2 regions of the Ignavigranum ruoffiae genome follow, and region 1 is predicted to be linked to the other one. Evidence: predicted binding sites of a transcription regulator. Region 1 holds the regulator's gene; the other holds the start of a gene.

Region 1 (12,118 bases):
GCCCAATCCCTGGTAATTTGGTGAAGCTATTGATTAATTTAGCAATCGGGGCTGGATACTGCATTGACACACCTGCTCTCTCTTAAAAAGGTAAATTCAAACCTGCTGTAAATTTCCCTAATTTTTCTTCTTGAGTCGTTTCTACTTTTTGAATCGCTTGATTCACTGTGGCTAGAACTAAGTCTTGCAACATTTCAATATCATCTGGGTCGACTAAGGCCTCATTAATGACTAATTCTACAATTTCTTTTTTACCGGTGATTTTAACGGTAACTAAATTTTGACTGTCAGAAACTTCAAAAACACTTGCTTCAATCTCCGCTTGAGTTTTTTGCATTTCTTTTTGCATTTTTTGCATCTTTTGCATCATACCTTGCATATTCCCCATATTTCCCATTCCGCGCATCATCATGCCTCCTTAATTTTTATCGAAAAGTTAATTGTTATTTTAACATATTTTTGGTAGAAGGGTCATAAATTTATCTGTCGCTTCCTATTGATAGAAGATATTTACTTTATCCTCGCCAAATAAATCAATCGCCTTGCTGACCACTTCAGGCACTTCATCAGGAGCATCTTCTCCAGGATAATCTCCTTGATCTTGGTCATCTTCCGTTAAAGCATCCGCTTCGCTTTCTGATACCGAAGTCGCTTGATGAATATATTTGTCTTCACGATCAGTCGGTTCATCCTGGTCAATCTTTTGTTTTAAGGCTTGTAACTCTTGATAGACCTCATCTGCCAGTTCGATAGCTTGACCCTGGTTGGATTTACGTAGAACAGTATAGTCGCTCCGAACTTGACGCCAGTCCTTTTCTGCGATAATCAAAGGGTAGTAACCTTGATCTAGCTCACGCTTAGAACTCTGGTAGAGGGCTTGAAGTAGGTCTGTGTTATTCTGCACCGTTCCCGCCATCGTTGCCGAACTAAAAGACAGCAAGAGCCATTCGGGCCCGGCAGCAATCGGCTGAACACCGGTAAACTTAACGCGATCTTGGGGGGATAAGTGATTGATAATGCCTTCCCAGCCCTGTTTAACTCGACCAATATCCTGATGGGTCGCTATATTTAAGATATGGTAAATCTCTTGAGGCCGACATTGATAGACGGCTTGACTAAATTGCGGTCGTTTCCGCGGTTGGCGTTGAATAGGCTTCTCGCTATCTTGGTCTCTAGTTTCGTCCTCTAATAATTGGACTTCATTGGCTAAGCGGACATCTTGTTTTTCAATTTGAGTCGTTAACTGTTGGACCTGAGCTTTAACTCGGGCTAATTCTTGAGTTAAATTCTCTACGAGGGCATTGACCTGGGCTGAAGAAGCTGTTCCAGCCTGACTATTCTCCTGGCCATGCTCAACTTGAGCCAATTGGATGGTCATCACTTCAACATATAAATCGGACTGGCTGGCAAAACGCATTTTATTCTGAACTTCATTGAGTTGATCTATTAAATAATAATAGAAACTTTCTGGAATTTCTTGGCGCAAGGGTTCAAGCTCTTCTAAGCTCAGTAAGGTCTGATTCACTTCGGCATAGTTCGTCAGCAAGACATCACGGGCAAATAGAATCAATTCTTCAATAAAGCGATTGGCCTGCTTGCCTGCTTGCCGCTGTTCCTTCAACACTTGTAGTGCTTGGTCGGTCTGATGATGGTATAAAGCCAATAAATAATCGACAAAAGCCAATTGATCGAGGCTCCCCGAAACTTCTAGCGCCGAAGTCAAATCCACCTGATTAGGTTGATATGATAGAACTTGATCCAAAAGACTCAGGCTATCGCGCATTCCCCCATTGGCTGCCCGAGCAATAACTTGCAGAGCCTCATCTTGATAGTCAATCTGATCAGATTGCAAAATCTTCTCCATTTGTTTGACCAGACTCGCTTGACTGATGCGCTTAAAATCAAACCGCTGTGTTCTGGAAATAATTGTGGCTGGAATTTTGTGCGGTTCAGTTGTCGCTAAGATAAATATTACACCTTCTGGAGGTTCTTCTAAGGTTTTTAACAAAGCGTTAAAAGCCCCGGTCGTTAACATGTGCACTTCGTCAATGATATAAACCTTATATCTAGCTTGACTGGCGGCATAACGCACATTGTCACGTAGATTACGAATCTCGTCGACCCCATTATTAGAAGCCGCATCAATTTCAACCACATCACTTAATTGTCCTTGAGTGATCGCCTGACACATCTGGCAATGGTTACAAGGATTGCCATCGACTTGGTTCGGACAATTAATCGCCTTAGCGAAAATTTTAGCGGCACTGGTCTTCCCAGTTCCGCGCGGGCCGGTAAATAAATAAGCATGACTAATCTGCTGGTTAGCAACTGCATTCTTTAACGTTTCTGTAATGACATTCTGGCCAACCAATTCATCGAAACTCTGTGGCCGCCAGACCCGATATAACGCTTGATAACTCATGCTCTTGCCCACCTTCTTTCTTCTCTTCTTATTTATTATAACGAACCTATGCTTCAATTTCTACACGTGGGTTGCCTTTGACGGAGAAGTTAACAAACGATCCTTCATCACATCAATCCACCAGGCCCCTAGAGGCGCCGTCAATAAAATTTCGATCACTGCTAAGCTAAAGATTAAATTTCCAGCCGGCATACCTAGGGTCAATGGGATGGAGCCAATCGCAGCTTGAACCGTTGCTTTGGGTAGATAAGCGCCGAGGACGAACACTTTCTCTTTCGCTGATAATTGACTCCCAGCAAGCGATAGATAGACGCCGGCCATCCGCCATACGCTCGTTGCTAAGACAAAGACGATGGGCCACACTCCGAGTCGCGTCACTTCTTGCAGGGGTAAAATAGCTCCTACCAAGAAAAATAAAAACATCTCCGCCACTAGCCAAATGTTATTAAATATTTTTTTGACCGAATCGAGGGGAAAATCATTCTGATCTTTCAGACGATTCGCCAGGAAAATAACTGCTAAAAGGCCAGAAACCCATTGTTGACTTCTACTTTCAATCAGTAAACAGGATAGACTCAACAGGAAGATAAGCATGACCCATTCAAAAGATTTCAGTGGATGGTGATTCACCCAGGAATGAATCAAGATATTCAGTAACAGAGCCAATAAAATCCCCAAGCAAATTGAAACCGGCAAAGAAAATAATAAAAGATAAGAAAATTCACCCTGTTGATAAAATAATAAGGCCATGGAAAATAAAACAAGAGTATAAATATCATCTAAAGACGAACCTGCCAAGATAATTTGCGGAACTTTGGCTGAAACGCCAAGGCCTTGTTCTAAGAGACGAATCATGCGCGGAACGACTACAGCCGGCGATACGGCAGCAATAATCACCCCAAGAACGAAGGTTTCCAACCAGCTCAACTGGATTAAATAATGGCCGATTAAACTTGCCCCTACAATTTCGAAAGTTGCCGGCAAGAAACTCATCCGGATTGCTACTGGGCCAACTGTTTTTAAATCCTTTATATCCAAAGTCAAGCCTGCTCGAATGAGAATAATCGCCAAGGCCATCCGTTTAATATCGGTGGCTTGACTAATCAGTAAATCAGAAATCACACCAGTGGCAAAAGGCCCCATCAACATTCCCATCAACAAATAGCCGACTAAATGAGGCAATCTCAACCGATTACACAGATAGCGCATTAACAAACACGAACCTAAGAGTAACAAAACATCTTCAATCATTATTTTCCTCCAATAAAAAAACTTCTACCCCTTCAATCCATGGAGATTCATGCATTCAAGAAGTAGAAGCCATTAGTTTAATTTAAACGGTTTGGGCCAAGTAGCACTTAAACCCTGGGAGGCGTCATTCCCAAATATTCAAAATAAAAGGCACATGGTTTTACCGCTTATAGCTGCTACCTTCCGGTCCTGACTCGATTCACGGCGCCACCATTGCCTCTTTATAATATAACACAGAATACAAGGCTAAACAAGACGATATCTATGCTAAGCTGTGGGTAAATCTTCAAGGTTTCTGTGCATAAGTCCCTAAAATTCTGTTGATAAGCCCTTTTGCTTGTTGATAAGTTTTTCTTTTTTTCTTTTATTTCTTAAATTTTGGAAGAATTCACTCAGTAAGACGGCTGTTTCATCAGCACAAGCTCCCGCAATCACTTGAATTCGATGATTGAAGCGTTCATCTTCTGGCAGATTATATAAGCTGCCCACACAACCGGCCTTCGGATCCTGGGCTCCATAAATAACTTCTTTGATCCGAGCGTTGATTATGGCGCCGGCACACATGGGACAGGGTTCTAAAGTAACATAGAGGCTGGCCCCTTCTAATCGCCATGCTTGACTCGTTTGATTCGCGGCTTGAATGGCTAGGATTTCAGCATGGGCCACCGCTTGATGCGTGCATTCACGTTGATTGTATGCCTGGCCTAGTATTTCTCCATCGCGCACAATAATCGCTCCAATAGGCACTTCCCCCATCGCTTGCGCAAGCTTTGCTTGTTCAATGGCCTTACTCATCCAATATTGATGAATGTTTTGCTCTTCCTGACTTAAATCGTTAAAGTTACGCATCCTTTACCCCTTTAAAAAATCCCAGTCAACGACTGGGATTTTAATCAAATCATTGTCCTTAGATTTTAGAAATAGTCACTAACACGGTTAGCGACATCTCCTGTCACTTTTTTAGTTTTATCCACTAAATCACCAAAAGTATTTCCCACGTTTTCTTTCACATCGTTAGCAGAATCCGCCAATTTTACCAGGGTATTGACTTCAGAATCTGACAAACCATCAATAGCTTTAATCATGGCATCGGATCCATTCAAGCGATGACGGACAAATAATTTGGCTTTCTCACGATTAATCATTCCTTCAACATTTTCGCGAGCTCCTTCATCGAAATACAAATAAAGCGCGAGCCCTGCTGCGGCAACAGTTGATCCAAGAAGAAATAATCCTAGATTACGTTTTGATTCACGATTCATATTTCATTCCTCCTTCTTTTAACTTAGTTTATTATAGCATGATTTGCGTGGAGACTCGAATGAAAAACTCATCCCCCAAGGGAATAAGCTGACCATGGCATCCGCCCATTTGCCCAAAGATACTCTTCTTTTAAGCAACAAACCTATCAAAAAAAGGCGGGGAACTCCCCGCCTTACTACTGATCACTAGAGGTTATGATTACTTGCTTCGTGATTCAGTTCGATTATTGATATTAATATTTCCTTGACGTCCGCCAATAGTTACTTTGTCCCCTAGAGCAATTTCACCCTTCAGCATCATTTCGCTCAGTACATCTTCGATTTGTTTTTGAATGGCTCTACGAATTGGTCGAGCACCATATTCCGGATCAAAGCCGGCCTTAGCAATAATATCGACTGCTGTCTGGGTCACATTGGCCTCAATTTCTAAATCATGTAGGCGGTTGATAATCTCTTGTGTTTGTAATTTAACAATTTCACGAATGTGCTCTTGTTCTAAAGCGTGGAAGACCACTATCTCATCAATTCGGTTAATAAATTCTGGTCGGAAAGCCCGTTTTAATTCTTCTAGGATTCGTTTTTCCATGGCTGAATGGTTGGCCGTGACGTCGGTCGCACCGAAGCCGATTGACTTCTCATCACGTAAGGCTGTCGCACCGAGGTTGGAGGTCATGATAATAATGGTATTTCTGAAGTCCACTTTTCGACCTTTACCATCGGTAAGGTGACCATCGTCAAAGACTTGTAGAAGAATATTAAAGACATCTGGGTGAGCTTTCTCAACTTCATCTAAGAGGATAACGCTGTAAGGATGTTGGCGAATTTTTTCAGTGAGTTGGCCTGCTTCATCGTAACCCACATATCCTGGAGGAGATCCCACCAAACGAGAAACACTGTGTTTCTCCATATATTCAGACATATCGACCCGAATCATATTATCTTCAGAGCCGAACATAGCTTCGGCCAAGGCGCGAGCCAGTTCAGTCTTACCGACACCTGTTGGGCCTAAGAACATAAAGGAGCCGATTGGGCGTTTTGGACTCTTCAAGCCACTATGGGCCCGGCGAATCGCTTTAGAGACCGCGGTAACGGCAGCATCTTGACCAATCACCCGTTCATGAAGTTCTTTTTCAAGATTAACTAAACGTTTGGCCTCATGCTTATCCATTTGCTTCACTGGAATACCGGTTGCGGTCGCAATCACTTCAGCAATATCCTCTTCGCTGACTACTAAAGCTTTGGCTTCAGTCGTTGGTTTGCTTTCTTTAGCCTCAATTAATTTTTCCAGATCGCTTTCTTTGTCTCTTAATTGACTGGCCAATTCAAAATCACGAGCTAAAATAGCTTGTTCTTTTTCTTTATTTAACTTTTGCAGGTCCTGATTATAGTCGGCCAAGCTTTTATCCATTTGATTATGGTCAATTCGAACCTTTGCCGCTGCCTCATCAATCAAATCAACGGCCTTATCAGGTAAACGGCGTTCGGTCATATAACGGACACTTAATTTAACTGCAGCTTCGGCCGATTCATCCGGAATTTCAACGTTATGATGGTCCTCATAGCGATTCTTTAAGCCTTTGACAATTTCAATGGCATCTTGAATCGAAGGTTCATCCACCTGAACTTTAGAGAATCGACGCTCTAAAGCTGCATCTTTTTCGATATATTTTTGATATTCGTCTAAGGTTGTGGCTCCAATTACCTGAATTTCTCCACGAGCTAGGGCTGGTTTCAAGATATTGGAAGCATCAATGGCGCCTTCAGCGCCTCCCGCTCCGATAAGGGTATGCAACTCATCAATGAAGAGAATCACTTTACCATCTTGAGCAATCTCTTCGATAATCTTCTTCATCCGTTCTTCAAACTCGCCCCGATACTTGGTTCCGGCGACCAAAGAGCCCATATCAAGCATCATCAAACGTTTCTCGGCGATATCAAGAGGAACGTCTCCCATAATCATTCGTTGAGCCAAACCTTCAGCTAACGCTGTCTTACCAACACCAGGTTCGCCGACTAAGACTGGATTATTCTTAGAACGACGACTCAGAATCTGAATCATCCGTTTGACTTCGGTTTCTCGACCAATCACCGGATCCAGCTTCTCTTGACGAGCTAATTCAGTTAAATTGCGGGCAACGCCTTCAAGAGTTGGCGTGGTAGAATTTGATGCTTGGCTTTGATTTTGATGAGCCATATTATTCATATTATTTTGCCGACGGCCGCGTCCTTGCGGTCCAGATTTCTTCTGAACACCAATCATGTCATAGACTGTTTTACGCAGTTCATTTAAATCCATGCCAATATTCTTCAAAAGAACAGTAGCTAGAATTTCTTCCTTTAATAATCCTAATAAAAGATGCTCAGTACCCACTTTGCTGGCACCTAGACGTTTAGCATCATTGGAAGCATTCATAATTACTTTCTTAGCCCGGGGTGAATAAGGAATCACAATATCCCCTTGGGGCAAATTCTGTACCACTCGGCCATGGAGCATTTCTAATTCATGTAAGAGCACATCAAATTCAGCCCCATATTGACGGAGAGCTTGACCAGCGATCCCATTCTCCTCGCGTGCAAGTCCTAATAAGATATGTTCTGTTCCCACGGTTTGGTGATGTAAATAATAAGCCTGTTCAGCGGCATAAATCATAACCTGACGAGCACTTTCAGTAAATAATTCTTCAAACATTGTTTCAACTCCTTAATAGTGGATTCGTAGTTGGTTTAGTAAATTCTTTAATAGATAGGCGCGTACCGCCTGTTCGTCATCGCTAATCGGCGCTAATAAATCTTTATTAACAATTGTCGACAACAATATTGCCTCTCTTTTACTTATAATATCACGTCGCACCAAGGTTTCGATGATCGTCTCTGAATTCCGTTGGTTCAGCCGGTCACCAATTAAACTAATCATTTGATCGATTTCATCCACATCATCTACTAATTCAATCTTGACAATTCGGATATAACCTCCACCGCCTCGCTTACTTTCGACATTATAGCCATGTTCTTGAGTGAAACGAGTGTTAATCACATAATTAATTTGCGAGGGGACGCAATCAAAGCGTTCTGCAATATCACTCCGTTTAATTTCTAACGGTTCATTTGATTTTAGATAACTTTTTAAGTAGGCTTCAATCACATCAGAAATATTTCTTTTAACCATTCTTCAACCTCCTTTTATGGGGTTTTTAAAACCTAACATTGACTATCTTTGACTATTATAAACGATAAAAAATTTTTTGCAAAGGATTTAGGCTTTTTTTGTCTGTACATTCATCCGTCTTTTAACTATACTAGATGAAAGCACAATATATAGGGGGAAGTCTCCCATGCTCTCCACTATATATTGTATAATTTACATAACATGTCGATAAATAACCATATAATTAAAGGAGTCATTTTTATGAATCGTCTGAGTGCAGCTACTATTATTCCTTGGAATCGTTCAGCCTTGAATGAAGCGATTAAACAATTTCCCCAAGTTTATCCGATTGAAGAGTCGATGACCATTACCCATGAAGGCATCTCTCGCATGGTGATGCTCGATCGTTATGCCTTTAAAGATACCGCCAAATTGACCTTAGCAGTCGGCGACTTAGTGGTACTTACTGTTAAAGCTGATCCCACCTATCCGGCACGAGGTATCGGTGTTGTCCAAGAATTGGACTGGGACCACCATGAAGCAATCATTTGGATTGAAGAAAGCTACCGGGGTTCATTAGAAAATGCCGATGAACAAGAAAGTGGATTAGTCAAACGCAATATTGATGCCATTGACAAACCCCTTGAAATCTATTATGAACAAATTGCCAAACGAAATGCGACCGGCTTAGCTCAAATTGAAGTCAATCAAGAACAACAAGCAGCCAGTTTTCAAGAATTCTATCAAGAGCTGGCGGCCATGAATTTTGTACCGGCCGGCCGGGTACTATACGGAGCTGGGTCTCAAACTGATGTCACTTACTTTAACTGTTATGTCATGCCTTTTGTTCCTGACTCACGGGGTGGTATTGCTGAACACCGTAAAGAGATTATGGAGATTATGTCCCGCGGAGGTGGGGTCGGAACCAATGGCTCGACCCTACGGCCAAGAAATACGCTGGCCCGAGGAGTGAATGGTAAGTCATCTGGGGCAGTATCTTGGTTAAATGATCTCGCCGATCTGACTCATTTAGTTGAACAAGGCGGATCTCGCCGGGGAGCCCAAATGATTATGTTGGCGGACTGGCATCCGGATATCATTGAATTTATTATCTCCAAAATGCAGAACCCTAAAATTCTGCGTTTCTTAATTGAAAGCTCACAAGATGAACAAATCAAACAATTGGCTCATGATAAATTGAAATTTACGCCGTTTAGTCTGAGCGAAATGGAAATGTATGAGAACATTTTGCGCTATCAGGATATTCCGGGAACGGGTGGATTCTCTGAATCGATTATTGAAGAGGCTCGTGAACTATTCAAGGCAGGCGGTAGCTACTCCGTCCATAATCCTGAATTCTTGACCGGAGCCAATATCTCAGTGACCTTGACCAATGACTTTATGGAAGCCGTCAAAAATAATGCCGATTGGCCACTCCGCTTCCCTGATGTTGAGAACTATAATGAAGAACAGATGGCTGAGTACAATAAATTATGGCAAAAGATTGGCGATGTCCGTGAATGGGAAGCCTTAGGTTATCCTGTACGGACTTATCGAACTATCCCTGCTCGTGAACTTTGGCAACTGATTAATATTTGTGCAACTTATTCAGCTGAACCGGGGGTATTCTTCATTGATAATGCGAACTTGGATACCAATGCTAAGGCTTATGGCCAAAAAGTTGTGGCAACCAACCCATGTGGTGAACAACCCTTAGCTCCTTATTCAGTATGTAATCTGGCTGCGATTAACTTAGCTCAAATGGCTAATAAAGAAAGTAAAACCGTTAACTTCGATAAATTAAAAGAAACGGTCCGCACTGGAGTGCGCATGCAAGACAATGTGATTAATGCGACACCATATTTCTTAGACCGCAACCGTCAACAAGCCCTAGGTGAGCGACGAATCGGTCTAGGAGTGATGGGCTTGGCCGATTTACTTATCTACACTGAGACCCGTTACGGATCTGCTGCCGGTAATCAAATTATTGATCAAGTCTTTGAAACCATTGCTACCACTGCCTATGAAACTTCCATCGAACTGGCTAAAGAGCGGGGCTCTTTCCCATTCTTGGTGGGGCAAACTGAAGCAGAAACGCAAGAATTGCGCGAACGCTTTATCCAGTCTGGCTTTGTCCGTCGCCTACCAGAACATATTCGCCAAGGTATTCTGAAATATGGTATCCGCAACTCCCACCTACTGACCGTTGCACCAACCGGATCGACTGGTACCATGGTTGGGGTGGCCACCGGTTTGGAACCTTATTTTGCCTTTAAATACTTCCGTTCAGGTCGTTTAGGTAAGTTTATTGAAGTCAATGCGGAAATTGTTCAAGAATATTTAGCTGCCCATCCAGAAGCAGATGCTGAACACCTACCTGATTTCTTTGTCTCCGCCATGGAATTAAGTCCAGAGGAACACGTGGATGTCCAAACCACCATTCAACGCTGGGTCGACAGCTCCATCTCTAAAACCGTTAATGCCCCGAAAGGTTATGCTGTTAACCAAGTTGCTAAGATTTATGAACGCTTATTTGACGGCCATGCCAAAGGTGGAACTGTGTATGTGGATGGATCGCGTGATTCTCAAGTTCTTACCTTGGATGCAGAAGATGCTAATATTCAAAGTGATATTACCCTCTTTGAAGTTGAAGAAACGCGTATTGTCGATGACGTCGATGAGTTGCGACAATTAGTTGATCAAGCAGAATCAGACCACTTCCGTCAGCTAGGTCATACCGATGACGTGGTTTACGGATCAGAAGTTGGCGATACCTGCCCAATCTGCCGCCAAGGAATTGTGGAAGACATTGGCGGATGTAATACTTGTACCAATTGTAATGCCCAATTACGTTGTGGCTTATAAACGATTATAGACAGAACATCAATCCAAATAGCGTTAGTTTCCTAACCGTTCAAAGAAGCGACTCTTTGTTCCTTGGGAGCTAACGCTATTTCGATAAGCTAAAGGAGGATTTCATGCAAATATATACACGAACAGGAGATCAAGGAACGACCCGGATTATTGGTGGCCAATCGCTATACAAAGATGATGCCCAAATCCAAGTTATGGGTAGTCTCGATGAATTAAATAGTTATGTCGGCCTGATTCAAAGTCAGAATAAAGACTGGCCAACATTAAACCAAGAGTTACTACAAATTCAACATTATATCTTTGATGCGGGCAGTGATTTTGCTCAAGCTAAAACAAGTTCAGACTATCGCTTAGCCAAGCAAGTCATCGCCTGGTTAGAAGATATAATTGATGACTATTCACAAAACACTCCCGAATTAACTAAATTTGTCTTACCTGGAGGCAGCCCATTAGCTGCTTCCCTTCATTATGCACGTAGTTTGACCCGACGAGCCGAACGAGATTGTGTTAGCTTTATCCGCCAACAAGCACACTATCCCCAAGATGCTTATAAATTTATCAACCGGCTCTCAGATTATTTCTTTGCGGCAGCTCGTCTGGCCAATTATAAACAAGCTTATACTGAAATCCATTATGAACGTGGTGGAGACGTCTTCCATCCCGAGTTAAAGAAGACACATCTGCCCAAACTCTAGGTTCATTAGCTAAACCACCTTGTCGACTAACCTATCAAACAGAAAGATTTTTCCAAACTAGAAGAGACCAATAACGATGTATATATCTAGACTTAGCTAGACGATAAATCTCGTTACTGGTCTCTATTTTTCTTAATTAACTCAAGTTGCTAGAGAAATTTGTTAACTGCGAATCTATTTCTTCTCGGTTAAGACCCCATCTGACATTTCAAAGACGCGATCACACTGATCAATGAGTCTTAAATCATGGGTCACCATTACAATCGCTTTGTTCTTGGCTTTGGATTCCTTGGCCAAAATTTTGACAACTTCAAAAGCTCGTTCTGAATCCAAACTCGCTGTCGGTTCATCAGCTAGAATCAGAGTTGGATTATTATACAAAGCTTTGACAATCGCCACTCTTTGCTTTTGACCCCCAGATAAATCTTCAGGGTATTTATCCGCAACGCCACTAATTTCTAATTGTGCC
Region 2 (12,096 bases), 740 kb from region 1:
TTTTCCTGGTTCTAAGCCAACTTTCTTAATCGCTTCAAGAATGGTCTCAACGCCGTCTTCAGTACCTTCGAAGCGAGGAGCGAACCCACCTTCATCACCAACAGATGTTTCTAAGCCACGATCTTTAAGAATGCCTTTTAAGGCGTGGAAGATTTCGGCTCCCCAACGTAAGGCTTCTTTAAAGCTTGGTGCTCCCACTGGCAGAATCATAAACTCTTGGAAAGCAATCGGCGCATCAGAGTGAGAGCCACCGTTAACAATGTTCATCATTGGGGTTGGCAAGACTTTGCTATTGAACCCACCTAAGTAATTGTATAAAGGAAGACCAGAGAAATCAGCCGCCGCCCGAGCTACTGCAATAGATACACCAAGAATTGCGTTGGCACCTAATTTACCTTTGTTCGGGGTGCCATCTAAATCAATCATAATTTGGTCGATGGCTTGTTGTTGGCGAACATCATAACCAATTAAAGCTTCAGCAATAACCGTATTTACATTCTCTACCGCTTGACTAACTCCTTTACCTGAATAACGACTTTGATCGCCATCACGTAATTCAACGGCTTCATGTTCTCCAGTTGAAGCTCCTGAAGGGACGATTCCCCGACCAAAAGCACCTCTATCAGTCTGAACTTCTACTTCCACAGTTGGGTTACCACGAGAATCTAGAACCTCACGAGCATAAACATCAATAATATATGGCATTCTTGTCTCTCCTTTATTTTAAGTCTCTGGGACTATTGTATTGTTTTTGTTATCGAAATTCAAAATTTATCCTTTAAATAGGTTCAATTAAGGATTGTCCGGTCATTTCACTCGGTTGGGCTAAGCCCATTAAAGCTAACATAGTTGGAGCTAAATCCGCTAGAATTCCGCCATCACGCACTTTAATACCTTGCTTAGTGATAATAATCGGTACAGGATTAGTCGTATGGGCCGTCATCGGATGGCCTTGTAAATCAATGACTTCATCCGCATTACCATGATCGGCAGTAATAATTGCGGCTCCGCCTTTAGCTAAGATTAAATCGACAATCTCTCCAAGACACTCATCCACTGCTTCAATCGCCTTGACTGTCGGTTCTAACATTCCTGAATGACCGACCATATCTGGATTGGCAAAGTTGAGAATGATTCCATCAATCACATCTTCATTAATTTTGGCCACTAAGGCATCTTTGACCTCATAGGCTGACATTTCTGGCTTGAGATCATAGGTAGCTACTTTAGGTGAATTAATTAAAATGCGCTCTTCTCCAGTAAAGGTTTCATGACGTCCTCCAGACATAAAGAAAGTGACATGGGGATATTTCTCAGTCTCAGCAATCCGTAGCTGTGTCTTACCAGCCTTAGAAATAACCTCTCCAATCGTATTCTTTAAATCAAGTTTCTTAAAGGCGACTCGTCCCTTCACACTCTCACTGTATTCAGTGAAGGTAATAAAGTTAAGTTGACGTGGATAAACCCCGCGGTCGAATCCTTGAAATTCTGGATTGGATAAGGCGGTCGACAATTGAATGGCACGGTCTGGTCTGAAGTTAAAGAAGATCACTGAATCACCTTCTTGAATCTTGGCTCGGTCTTCATCAGTATCTATCACGAATGGAACGACAAACTCATCAAATACTTCCTGTTGATAGGAAGCTTGAATGCCTTCCTCAGCACTGGCATAGACGGGGCCAACCCCATGGACGATTGCATTATAGGCCAGTTGCACCCGGTCCCAACGCTTATCACGGTCCATAGCGTAATAGCGACCAGAAACGGTGGCGATTTGACCGACACCCATCTTACTTAATTCGCCTTCCAAATCTTTGATGAAGCCTAGTCCGGTAGAGGGTCCGACATCTCGTCCATCCAGGAAGGCATGGATATAAACTTGGTCTAAACCTTGCATTTTGGCTAATTTTACCAAAGCTAACAAGTGATTTTGGTGTGAGTGGACACCCCCATCAGAGACTAAACCCATAATATGAAGCGACTTTCCTTGACGTTTAGCTGAATCGATGGCGTCAAGAAATTCAGGAATGTTAAAGAAGCCGCCCTCTTCAATCGATTTATTAATCCGGGTTAATGATTGATAGACTATTCTACCGGCACCAATATTCATATGGCCGACTTCTGAATTCCCCATTTGTCCCTCAGGCAAGCCAACATTTAGACCATCTGCTCGCAATTGATTATGAGGGAACTGTGCCCAATAACGGTCGAAATTTGGTTTATGGGCAGCCTTCACCGCATTCCCTTTCACTTCGTCACGGCAGCCAAATCCATCAAGGATAATTAAAGCGACTGGTGCTTTAGCCATTATTGAATCGCCCCCAATAATGCTAAGAAGGAATCTACCTCTAAACTAGCTCCCCCGACAAGGGCGCCATCAATATGTTCTTGAACCATATAATCGGCGATATTATTAGGTTTCACTGAACCCCCATACTGAATCCGGACTTCCTCTGCCACAGCAGGGTTGGTCATTTCAGCAATGACTTGACGAATATGGCCACAAGTTTCATTGGCTAATTCAGCCGAAGAAGACTTCCCTGTGCCAATCGCCCAAATAGGTTCATAGGCAATCACCAATGATTGGATTTGATCATGGGTCAAACCAGCTAAGGCTGCTTTGATTTGCCCTTCAATGAATTGCTTCGTTTCACCGGCTTCACGTTGTTCTAGACTTTCGCCACAACAGATAATTGGCAACATCTTGTGTTTGAATATCGCATGGGCTTTTTGATTAATGTCTTGATCTGTCTCATGGAAATAATCTCTGCGTTCAGAATGACCAATAATCACATATTGAATACCTAAATCAGCTAAGGCCTTAGGTGAAGTTTCTCCAGTAAAAGCCCCTTCATCTTCAAAATAACAATTCTGAGCAGCTAATTTCAAGCTGCTATCCCCCACTGCACTGACCATCCGATCCAATAGTAGACTTGGCGCTGCAATTACCGCTTCTACTTTCTTTTCATCTGGTAAGTCTTTGCGAACTTGTTCCACAAAGGCTTGAGCTTCTTCAACATTCTTATTCATCTTCCAATTTCCAGCAATGATTGGTTTGCGTGTCATTGAATTCATCCTTTCATCTTAGCAAAGAAAACTTATTTATCGTTAATTGATTCTACTCCAGGTAAAGCTTGACCTTCTAAATATTGCAACGAAGCTCCCCCACCTGTTGAAATGTGACTGAATTTATCTTCATAGCCTAATTGAGTCACAGCAGCGGCTGAGTCGCCACCTCCGACAATGGTAATGGCTTTATCTTGTAACTGAGCAAGTGCTTCAGCAATACCGTTGGTACCTTTAGCAAAATTCTCCATTTCGAAGACGCCCATAGGTCCATTCCAAACAACCGTCTTGGCATCTGCTAATATGTCGGCAAATAATTTAACCGTCTCTGGGCCAATATCTAATCCTTCCCAATCGGCTGGGATTTCTGAAGATTTGACCAGTTGGGTCTTCGCGTCATTAGCAAATTGATCAGCTACGACTGTATCAATTGGCAAGACTAACTTATCGCCTGCCTTGGCCATAACATCACGGGCTAAATCTAAACGATCATCTTCAACGATCGATTTACCAATTTCATAGCCTTTAGCCTTAAAGAAGGTATAAGCCATGCCCCCACCAATCAGAACTTTGTCTGCTTTATCTAATAGTTTTTCAATAACTTTAATCTTATCTGAGACTTTGGCTCCGCCTAGAATAGCCACAAATGGTCGCTCAGGTTGGTCAACGGCATCGCCAAGGAATTTGACTTCTTTCTCTACTAAGAAACCTAGACCTGACTCAAGATATGAAGCGATACCGACATTAGATGCATGAGACCGGTGAGTTGTACCGAAAGCATCATTGACAAAGACATCGCCGAGTGAGGCCCAATATTTTCCTAATTCAGCATCGTTGCCTGATTCTTTCTTCCCATCTAAGTCTTCATAACGCGTATTTTGTACCAGTAAGATTTGTCCAGCTTTTAAATCCTTGACTTTTGCTTCCAAAACTGGACCATGAGTATCTGGGGAGAAAATCACTTCTTGGTCTAAGAGTTGACTCAAGTGTTCAGCAACGGGTTTTAAATCATTGGTTGCCTTATCTTCTTCCTTCTTAACTTTACCCATGTGGGAAAAAAGAACAATCTTGGCTTGATGTTCAATTAAGTACTCGAGCGTTGGTAGAGAAGCTTGAATGCGTTTATCATCGGTAATCTTGCCATCTTGCATCGGAACATTGTAATCTACCCGAACTAGGACTGTTTTTCCATCTACATTTAAATCTCGAATCGTTTTCTTAGCCATATCTTTTGCTCCTTTATTAGTATCTTAAAAAAGCGAGAAGCGCGAAGGCTTCCCGCTATGAATAGCTTACTATAAACTTACGAAATATTCTAATGTCTTCACCATATTTGAAGTGAATCCATATTCATTATCATACCAAGATACAGTCTTAACTAATTGTCCATCTTCAGCATCCATAATATTCGTTTGAGTAGCATCAAAGACAGATCCTTGAGGGTGGCCAATAATGTCTCCGGAAACAATTTCATCCTCGGTATAACCAAAGGCTGAGTTCACTTCAGAGAATGCTTTCATCGCTGCATTAATTTCTTCTACGGTGACTTTCTTGTCAAGAACAGAGTAAAGTTCAGTCATTGATCCGGTAATAGTTGGGATACGAACTGCTGTCCCATCAATCTTACCGTTTAATTCAGGAATGACACGACCTACAGCTTTGGCAGCACCGGTAGATGCTGGAATCGCATTGAAGGCACCCGCGCGGTTCTTACGTCCACCAGGAGAGTCTTGTAATTTTTGAGTAGCAGTATAAGCATGGATGGTTGACATTAAACCACGTTTCAAACCAAATTTATCGTTCAAAACTTTAGCCATTGGTGCTAAACAGTTGGTCGTACATGAAGCAGCAGACACAATCTTATCTTCTGGCGTTAAAATATCATGGTTCACTCCATAAACAATGGTCTTTAAATCTCCTTTAGCGGGTGCTGAGATTAAGACTTTCTTCGCTCCAGCTTCCAAGTGAGCAGAGGCAGCATCTTTAGAGGCATAGAACCCAGTACATTCAAGGACGAAATCAATGCCAAGTTCAGCCCATGGTAATTTGCTTGCGTCTTTCTCAGCGAAGGACTTGATGGCTTTACCATCAATGACTAGATCGTCATCTTTAACTTCCACTGAATAAGGGAAACGCCCTTGCGCAGAGTCATATTTTAATAAATAAGCTAAATCATCATTATCGGTCAAATCATTGATTGCTACGACTTCTAATTCTGAACCACTTTCTAAGATACGACGTAAAGCTAAGCGGCCAATCCGTCCAAAACCATTGATTGCTAATTTTGTCATTATTTTTCCTCCTATAATATCTGGGAATCTACCCATTAATAATCTGATTTGCGATACCTTCGTCACATACTAACCAACCGTGCTTAGGGGCCAACTTGTAGAAAGCTTTGACGGCCTCGGCTTTTTTCTTACCTGCCACTACGGTAATTAGTAAAGGAACAGCCTCAATATCTTCTAATTGCATGCCCATGCGTGGATATTTGAAGACCTCCCGCCCGTCTCGATCAAAGAATACACCGAATGCTTCACCCACTGAAGAGCGATCGTGAATTTCAATCTTTTGATCATCGGTTAAATCACGTCGTTCAGCAATTATCTCCGCCGATCCTACACTTAAGATTAAACTATCCGCTCGTTTGGAAAGTTCAACGGCGCGATGAATCGTTGGATCTTTTAACAATACTTGGGAACTTTCTTGTGAGATATTCTCCGGAACAAAAAAAGGAACATACTTGGAGTTGGTTTGTTGAGCCATAATACCGCCAATGGTATTAGACTGAATATCATAGGCTCCACCGAACCCACCCCGTGTCGGCACAAACGTTATATCGTGATCTTGACTTAACTCGGCAGAAAATTCTTTACCAATACGGGCTAAGGTCGAACCACCGGTAACAGCAACAACACATTCTTGACGAGGCAAAAATCTCATTAATATCTCTTGGACCGCCTTACCAAGTTGTTTATAAACATATAAATCTAAATCGCCATCTCCCGGAACGACTCGGCAGTGGTCGATACCCAATAACTTCACCAGTTTCATTTCCATTTCTAGGAATTGCTCCGTCCTAGAATTCATGAGAACCTGTTGTAAGTCCAAACGAGCATCATGACCAAATTTTGTAAGGGTTATGCCTTGTTGGTTGACATCGACTAGACCTTGTTCACGCATGTGATCGATCACTGTTCGTAAAGTACGCTCAGTCATCCCCACACGTTGCGCCACAACTTTGCGCCCGATACGTGTTTCAACCTTATCCAATAACGTTAGAATATTAAAACGCAACAGTAAGGCTTCATTCACCTCAGGAACCAAGGATTGAATTAATGAAAAGACATCCTTCATGATGAACCTCCTCAATAGGACGATACCCGACCAGCGAAAATCGCAACTAGAATGAATTTTCACTCAACCTGTATCATACTATGGTTCAATCATAGCACAAATTGGACAACATTCAACCAATACGCCCGTTTTCAATCATATTGATGGTCGTTTTATGTCCATCTAAACTGATGTATTTTTCTCTGATTGGACTTCACTTGTCCTTAGCTTTCGAGAGGTCTTTATTTCTTGTTTGTCGGTTTTCTAGCTCGCAAACTAGCCAATCTTTATCTTTGTTCAAGTAATTTAGTAGACGTGATCATATCTAAAGATATCCAGAGGAAAAAAGACCGAATATTTACCCAGCAGGGAATCATTCCTGGTTAAGTAAATATTCGGCAATTTTAAGAAACATTTACCAGTAGAGGTCGCTACTATATGAATCTTCCAGTAGTTACTTCTAGCAAAATTCTATCAACATTCAAAAAATGTGAAGACAAGTATAATCAATGATTATTTAATTAAATCAGCATAGTATTCAACCAAACGAATCATATTACAGGTGTAGCCATACTCATTATCATACCAAGCGACTGTCTTAACTAATTGATCACCATCATTATCTACAATCTTGGTTAAAGTAGCATCAAATACAGATCCCGCAGTTGAACCAATAATATCCGAAGATACAATTTGATATTCATTGTATTCGAAAGCTGGATTGCTCGCAGCCTTCATGGCAGCGTTAATTTCTTCGACAGTCACTTCTTTTTCTAGATTAGAATAGAACTCAATAACGGAACCAGTTGCTACTGGAACTCGCATCGCTGTCCCATCAACAATTCCTTCTAATTCAGGAATAACTTTGCCGACTGCCTTGGCTGCACCGGTCTTATAAGGAATAATGTTCATGGCTGCAGCACGACCGCCACGATAAGTTTTGGTTCGTTTATCGAGAACAAATTGAGAAGCGGTGTAAGCATGAATTGTTGACATCACCCCAGAGATTAATCCAAATTGTTCATGAAGTACCTTAGCCATTGGTGCCAGACAGTTGGTTGAACATGAAGCAGAAGAGATGATTCGATCTTCAGGATTAATAATATCTTCATTAATACCGAAAACAATTAATTTAGTGGTTTCATCTTTTGCTGGTGCAGAAATAACGACATGTTTAGCACCGGCATCTATATGAGCTTGGCATTGTTCCGCTTTTAAGAAAATACCCGTACATTCTAAAACGATATCAACATCTAATTCACCCCAAGGGATTTTGGCAGCATCACGTTCGGTATAGACTTTGATGGTTTTGCCATCAATAATCAATTCGCCAGGACGCGCTTCAACTGAATAAGGAACCCGTCCATAGACAGTATCAAACATAAATAGATAAGCTAACTGCTCACTATCCGTAGTTGAATTAATACCCACGATTTCTAAATCCGTATCAATTTCTAAAATACGACGTAAAGCTAACCGTCCGATTCTACCAAAACCATTAATTGCTACTCTTGTTGTCACACTACATCCTCCTATTATTCAATTGAACATACTATATCATAATTTAATGCGTATTAATAGCGTGAAGTATGACGAATTTATATCTTTAACTCATTTTATTAAATATTAATGCCCCTTTAATGAAATAGGACTAATTTCCATAAAATCTCTCGGGATTCCTTATAGAACTTTTCTTAAAAAAATCCACTTGATCTAACGCTCATACTGAATGATCAGCAGAGGCAGTCAAGTGGATCATTAATGGAAGGAGCTTTGCCATTCAAGCGACCTTCCTAGTTAATAATTAATGATGGTTTACATTTAAACGTCTGAATTTAAAGTCAGGCACTCAAACAGCATATCTAAGAAATTTTATTTATTTTTTTCTTTTAGTTTTTTACTGTTTTCCATGATGCCGTCAATCAAACCATATTCCAGAGCTCGTTCAGCTGACATAAAGTTATCCCGATCAGTATCGCGTTCGATCACTTCAATCGGTTGACCGGTCTTATCAGCCAAGATGCGATTTAATTTCTCCCGGGTTTGTAGAATATGACGTGCCGCAATTTCAATTTCGGTAGCTTGACCTTGTGCACCACCTAAAGGTTGGTGAATCATGACTTCAGAGTTTGGCAAAGCCCATCGTTTACCTTTAGTACCGGCCGCGAGGATGACCGAAGCCATGGAAGCAGCCATACCTATCACTATGGTTTGGACATCTGCATTAATAAAATTCATGGTATCATAAATTGCCATCCCAGAGGTCACACTACCACCAGGGGAGTTAATATAAAGATAAATATCCTTTTCAGGATCTTGCGCATCTAAGAATAATAATTGACTAATAATACTATTAGACATGTTATCATCAAAGGGACCACTCAGCATAATAATTCTGTCTTTTAATAAACGTGAATAAATATCGTAGGCTCTTTCGCCCCGAGAAGTTTGTTCAATGACTGTTGGAACTAAGTTCATTCTATTTCCTCCTTTATAGTACTTGTTAAGTATAATCTATAGGTCAAAATAGGTCAAGCAAGACAAACTATCTTAAGTGCCAAATAAATTCAATCAAACAAAGGCTCTCCTTCAATAAGAATCTCGGAATTAAATATTAAAAAACGCCTTTAAAATTGAAGTCAGCATCAGTATAACTTTGCTTAACTTGTTTTAAAGACGTTTGGATATTTTTTCGAACCTTCGCTTTATAAATTAATTAGCTGAAGTCTCGCTCTCTTCCGAACTTTCTTGGCTATCTTCACTCTCTTGACTAGACTCTTCACTACTTTCTTCGTCACTTTCAGAGTCGGCTTCGCTACTATCTTCAGCGGCCTCAGTCGATTCTTCTTGATCTTTATTATCTTTATTCTCTTCACCGGCTTCTTGATCCTTACGAATACCAAAGCTGTGAACTAATTCCACTTTACGCTCTTCATCTTTTGTCAAGTCGCCAGAAACTTGATAAATTTGAATTAATATTTCATCTTTTTTGACAGTATAGACGGCAAAGTTTTGAATCGAAGAATCACGGTTATTCGAATGAGATTCAGCAAAGGCTTCTGATTCACCAGGTTGGTTGGCAAATGCGAATAAGCTAGCCCAGTAATCAAATTGTTCTTGGGTTAACCAGTTTAATTTTGGTCGAACTTTAACTAAATGGTCTAAACCTTCAGAATAGATATCATCATAAAGTTTAGTTCCACCAGTATTTGGCAAGATAAAGATAGTTCCTTGCGGATTATTATAGTATTCAACCCCATCTTCTTCAGTCACATTGGCTACTGCTTCTTCATCAATCACACCGTTTGAGAAATTTTCTTCAGAAGGGACATAATTCAGTGGATAGGTTCTTGAGTTGACATGGTCATGCCCTTGTAAAGCAATATCGACGTCTAATTCGTCAATTTGTTTCATAAATTCGTCACGAACATTTTGAACATCGGTATCTTGAAGTGAATGGTATGAACGCGAGAAGATCGGTTTATGGTAAACCAAGATAATCCATGATGCCCCATTGTCACGCGCTGCCTGAATATCTTCTTTCATCCAAGCCATTTGTTCTTCGCCAATCGCTTTCTCTGCTTCGTTCTTATTATCATTGGTATTCATCACCACAAAGTGAGCTCCATTATAATCGTAAGAATAATAAGATCCACCATCGATGGCATCATTCTCGGCTGGCACATTCATATGTTCATTAAATTTGGTAATCAGTGGATCCCCACCATAAAGTAAGGAATATTCGTCATGGTTCCCCGCTGTAGGAGCTACTGGAACAGAAAGGAATGATTCTTGAGATTGACCCATAATATCAATCCACTCATCCTCGACCTCTGCCGTTTCAATAAAGTCACCCGTGTGGAGAACAAAGTCTGCTTCAGCGGTTTCTAAAGCATTCTTCAAGGTGTCGGCCCCGAATTGAGCTTCGTTACGTACATGTTCGTTCCAATAAGCATTCTGAGTATCCGTATATTGAACGAAAGTAAAGTCCTCACCCGCTTCACCTGAAGTGGTAAATGTGCCGACATCAGACTTCTCACCTGATTCAGAACCTACTTGATAATAATAAGTCGTATTGGCTTCTAATTCGCTGGCAAGGGCCTTATAAGAGTATTCTTTAACCTCACTCAAGCCTAATAAACCAACCGCGTCGCCACCCATCCATTCTTGGCTAGGTTCAATATTTTCATCGGTAAAGTAACCAGTGACTTTCACTTCACCATTCTCTTCGATTGGATTGCCTTCCTCATCATATTCCAATTCAGAGAAGATGAAATAGCCATTCTCATCACGTTCACCATATTTATTATTGACTTCAGTAGCTTCAGCTTCAAAAGTCTTGGCATCTTTCATATCTTCCGAAGTTGAAAGCCAAACTTTGGCATCTTCGAATTTTTCTGAGGTATACCAGTTAAAAGCCATTTGAGACTGAGTATCTCCATTAAAAGAAACGATAATCCGGTTAGGGGTATTGTTCACAGCAACTTCTGCGACAGCGGGTTTCTCATCTAACAACTCATATTCAGCAGCTAAAGTAGAAACAGGGGACAATAATTGCGAAGCCAATAAAGCTCCAACCATCAATCGTTTAAAAGACATCCATCTTCCTCCTAATAATTATTATAAGCCAAAACACTTATAATTTTATTATAAAAGCTGAATGTAAATCCTTAATTAAAATAATGTAAAGAGCAAAGATAAGATTGTAAAATTTATGTAAAGATTACTGCTTATCAGGAAGAATTCTGCCGTTGAAACAGATGTGAACTTGGCTAAAAAACAAAAATCCACTGACTAAGAAGCTGTGCTGCACTTAATCAGTGGATGATGATAATTAATCAACTTGTTCGCCATTATAATGACCACAGTTTGAACATACCCGGTGGCTTAATTTGAATTCACCACAATTTGGACAAGCGTTCATTCCTGGAACCATTAATTTTTTATGCGTACGACGTTTTCTTTTAGCTGCTTTAGATGTTTTACCCTTTGGTACTGCCATGTTTACACCTCCTAATATTCGTGGATCATTGATCTTCGTCTAACATTGTCTTCAAGGCGGCAAAGCGAGGATCGATATGATTCTCCTTGCTTTCCTTAAGCCGAGCCTCATATTGATCTTGAGTTAGGACCTCCCAATCTTTCCCAGATGGAAGTTGATCTGTCTCTTCACCAGGTGCCAGAATGCGATGTGGGATGTTCAGAATAATCGTATCAACGACACTATTATCTAAATCGATATAGTCGTGATCTAAAACTAGCACAGTTTCTTCTGAACTGTCTTCAATCATATCGTAATCGGCTTCCACATAGCGTTCTCGAATTGGGATGGTTAATGACAGCTCTACGGGTGTCAAGCTTCGGCTAGATGGTAATGTCAAGGTTGCTTCTATCGTTCCATGTAAGATATAAGCATCATCAATCACGGACAAGTAGCCATCTACTTTCACTTCTTGAACAGAAATAATCGAATCTTCCTTGGCCATTAAGGCCTGCTCAATCTCCAAAGATTCAGAGAAAGGCAGAATAGCCTCAGGATACTCGCGTATCTCTCTTAGTGTCCATTTCATCTTTCTCACCTCTAAAACGACAAAACCTATTATATTGAATCCCAAAGGTCTTGTCAATATTCTAATGCTAAAGTTCTTCGTATTTATCTAGAGTTGTCAAACATATGTTACAAATATAGAAAAC

The links. Region 1 encodes CtsR, which represses protease genes until heat stress. Its sites were predicted from a motif close to TTGGTCAAAAAAGGTCAAANA; they were not measured.
Region 2: clpP (ATP-dependent Clp endopeptidase proteolytic subunit ClpP) is a predicted target of CtsR. The motif match lies at 8,920-8,940, and genes of this name have one in related genera.

Annotation. Positions count from the first base shown of each region.
Region 1 covers NZ_CP096206.2:1,829,530-1,841,647, forward strand. Annotated here, with positions in the region: gene recR (recombination mediator RecR) at 1-64, opposite strand, end outside; gene M0R79_RS08640 (YbaB/EbfC family nucleoid-associated protein) at 83-397, opposite strand; gene dnaX (DNA polymerase III subunit gamma/tau) at 494-2,422, opposite strand; gene M0R79_RS08650 (cation:proton antiporter domain-containing protein) at 2,483-3,673, opposite strand; RNA gene ffs (signal recognition particle sRNA small type) at 3,806-3,902, opposite strand; gene tadA (tRNA adenosine(34) deaminase TadA) at 3,983-4,522, opposite strand; gene M0R79_RS08665 (hypothetical protein) at 4,588-4,935, opposite strand; gene M0R79_RS08670 (ATP-dependent Clp protease ATP-binding subunit) at 5,135-7,624, opposite strand; gene M0R79_RS08675 (CtsR family transcriptional regulator) at 7,637-8,101, opposite strand; gene M0R79_RS08680 (vitamin B12-dependent ribonucleotide reductase) at 8,342-10,945, shown strand; gene M0R79_RS08685 (cob(I)yrinic acid a,c-diamide adenosyltransferase) at 11,059-11,649, shown strand; gene M0R79_RS08690 (ABC transporter ATP-binding protein) at 11,824-12,118, opposite strand, start outside.
Region 2 covers NZ_CP096206.2:615,825-627,920, reverse strand. Annotated here, with positions in the region: gene eno (phosphopyruvate hydratase) at 1-705, opposite strand, end outside; gene gpmI (2,3-bisphosphoglycerate-independent phosphoglycerate mutase) at 779-2,308, opposite strand; gene tpiA (triose-phosphate isomerase) at 2,308-3,066, opposite strand; gene M0R79_RS02995 (phosphoglycerate kinase) at 3,099-4,292, opposite strand; gene gap (type I glyceraldehyde-3-phosphate dehydrogenase) at 4,362-5,360, opposite strand; gene M0R79_RS02985 (sugar-binding transcriptional regulator) at 5,386-6,423, opposite strand; gene gap (type I glyceraldehyde-3-phosphate dehydrogenase) at 6,916-7,923, opposite strand; gene clpP (ATP-dependent Clp endopeptidase proteolytic subunit ClpP) at 8,275-8,880, opposite strand; gene M0R79_RS02970 (purple acid phosphatase family protein) at 9,115-11,001, opposite strand; gene rpmF (50S ribosomal protein L32) at 11,237-11,404, opposite strand; gene M0R79_RS02960 (YceD family protein) at 11,430-11,972, opposite strand.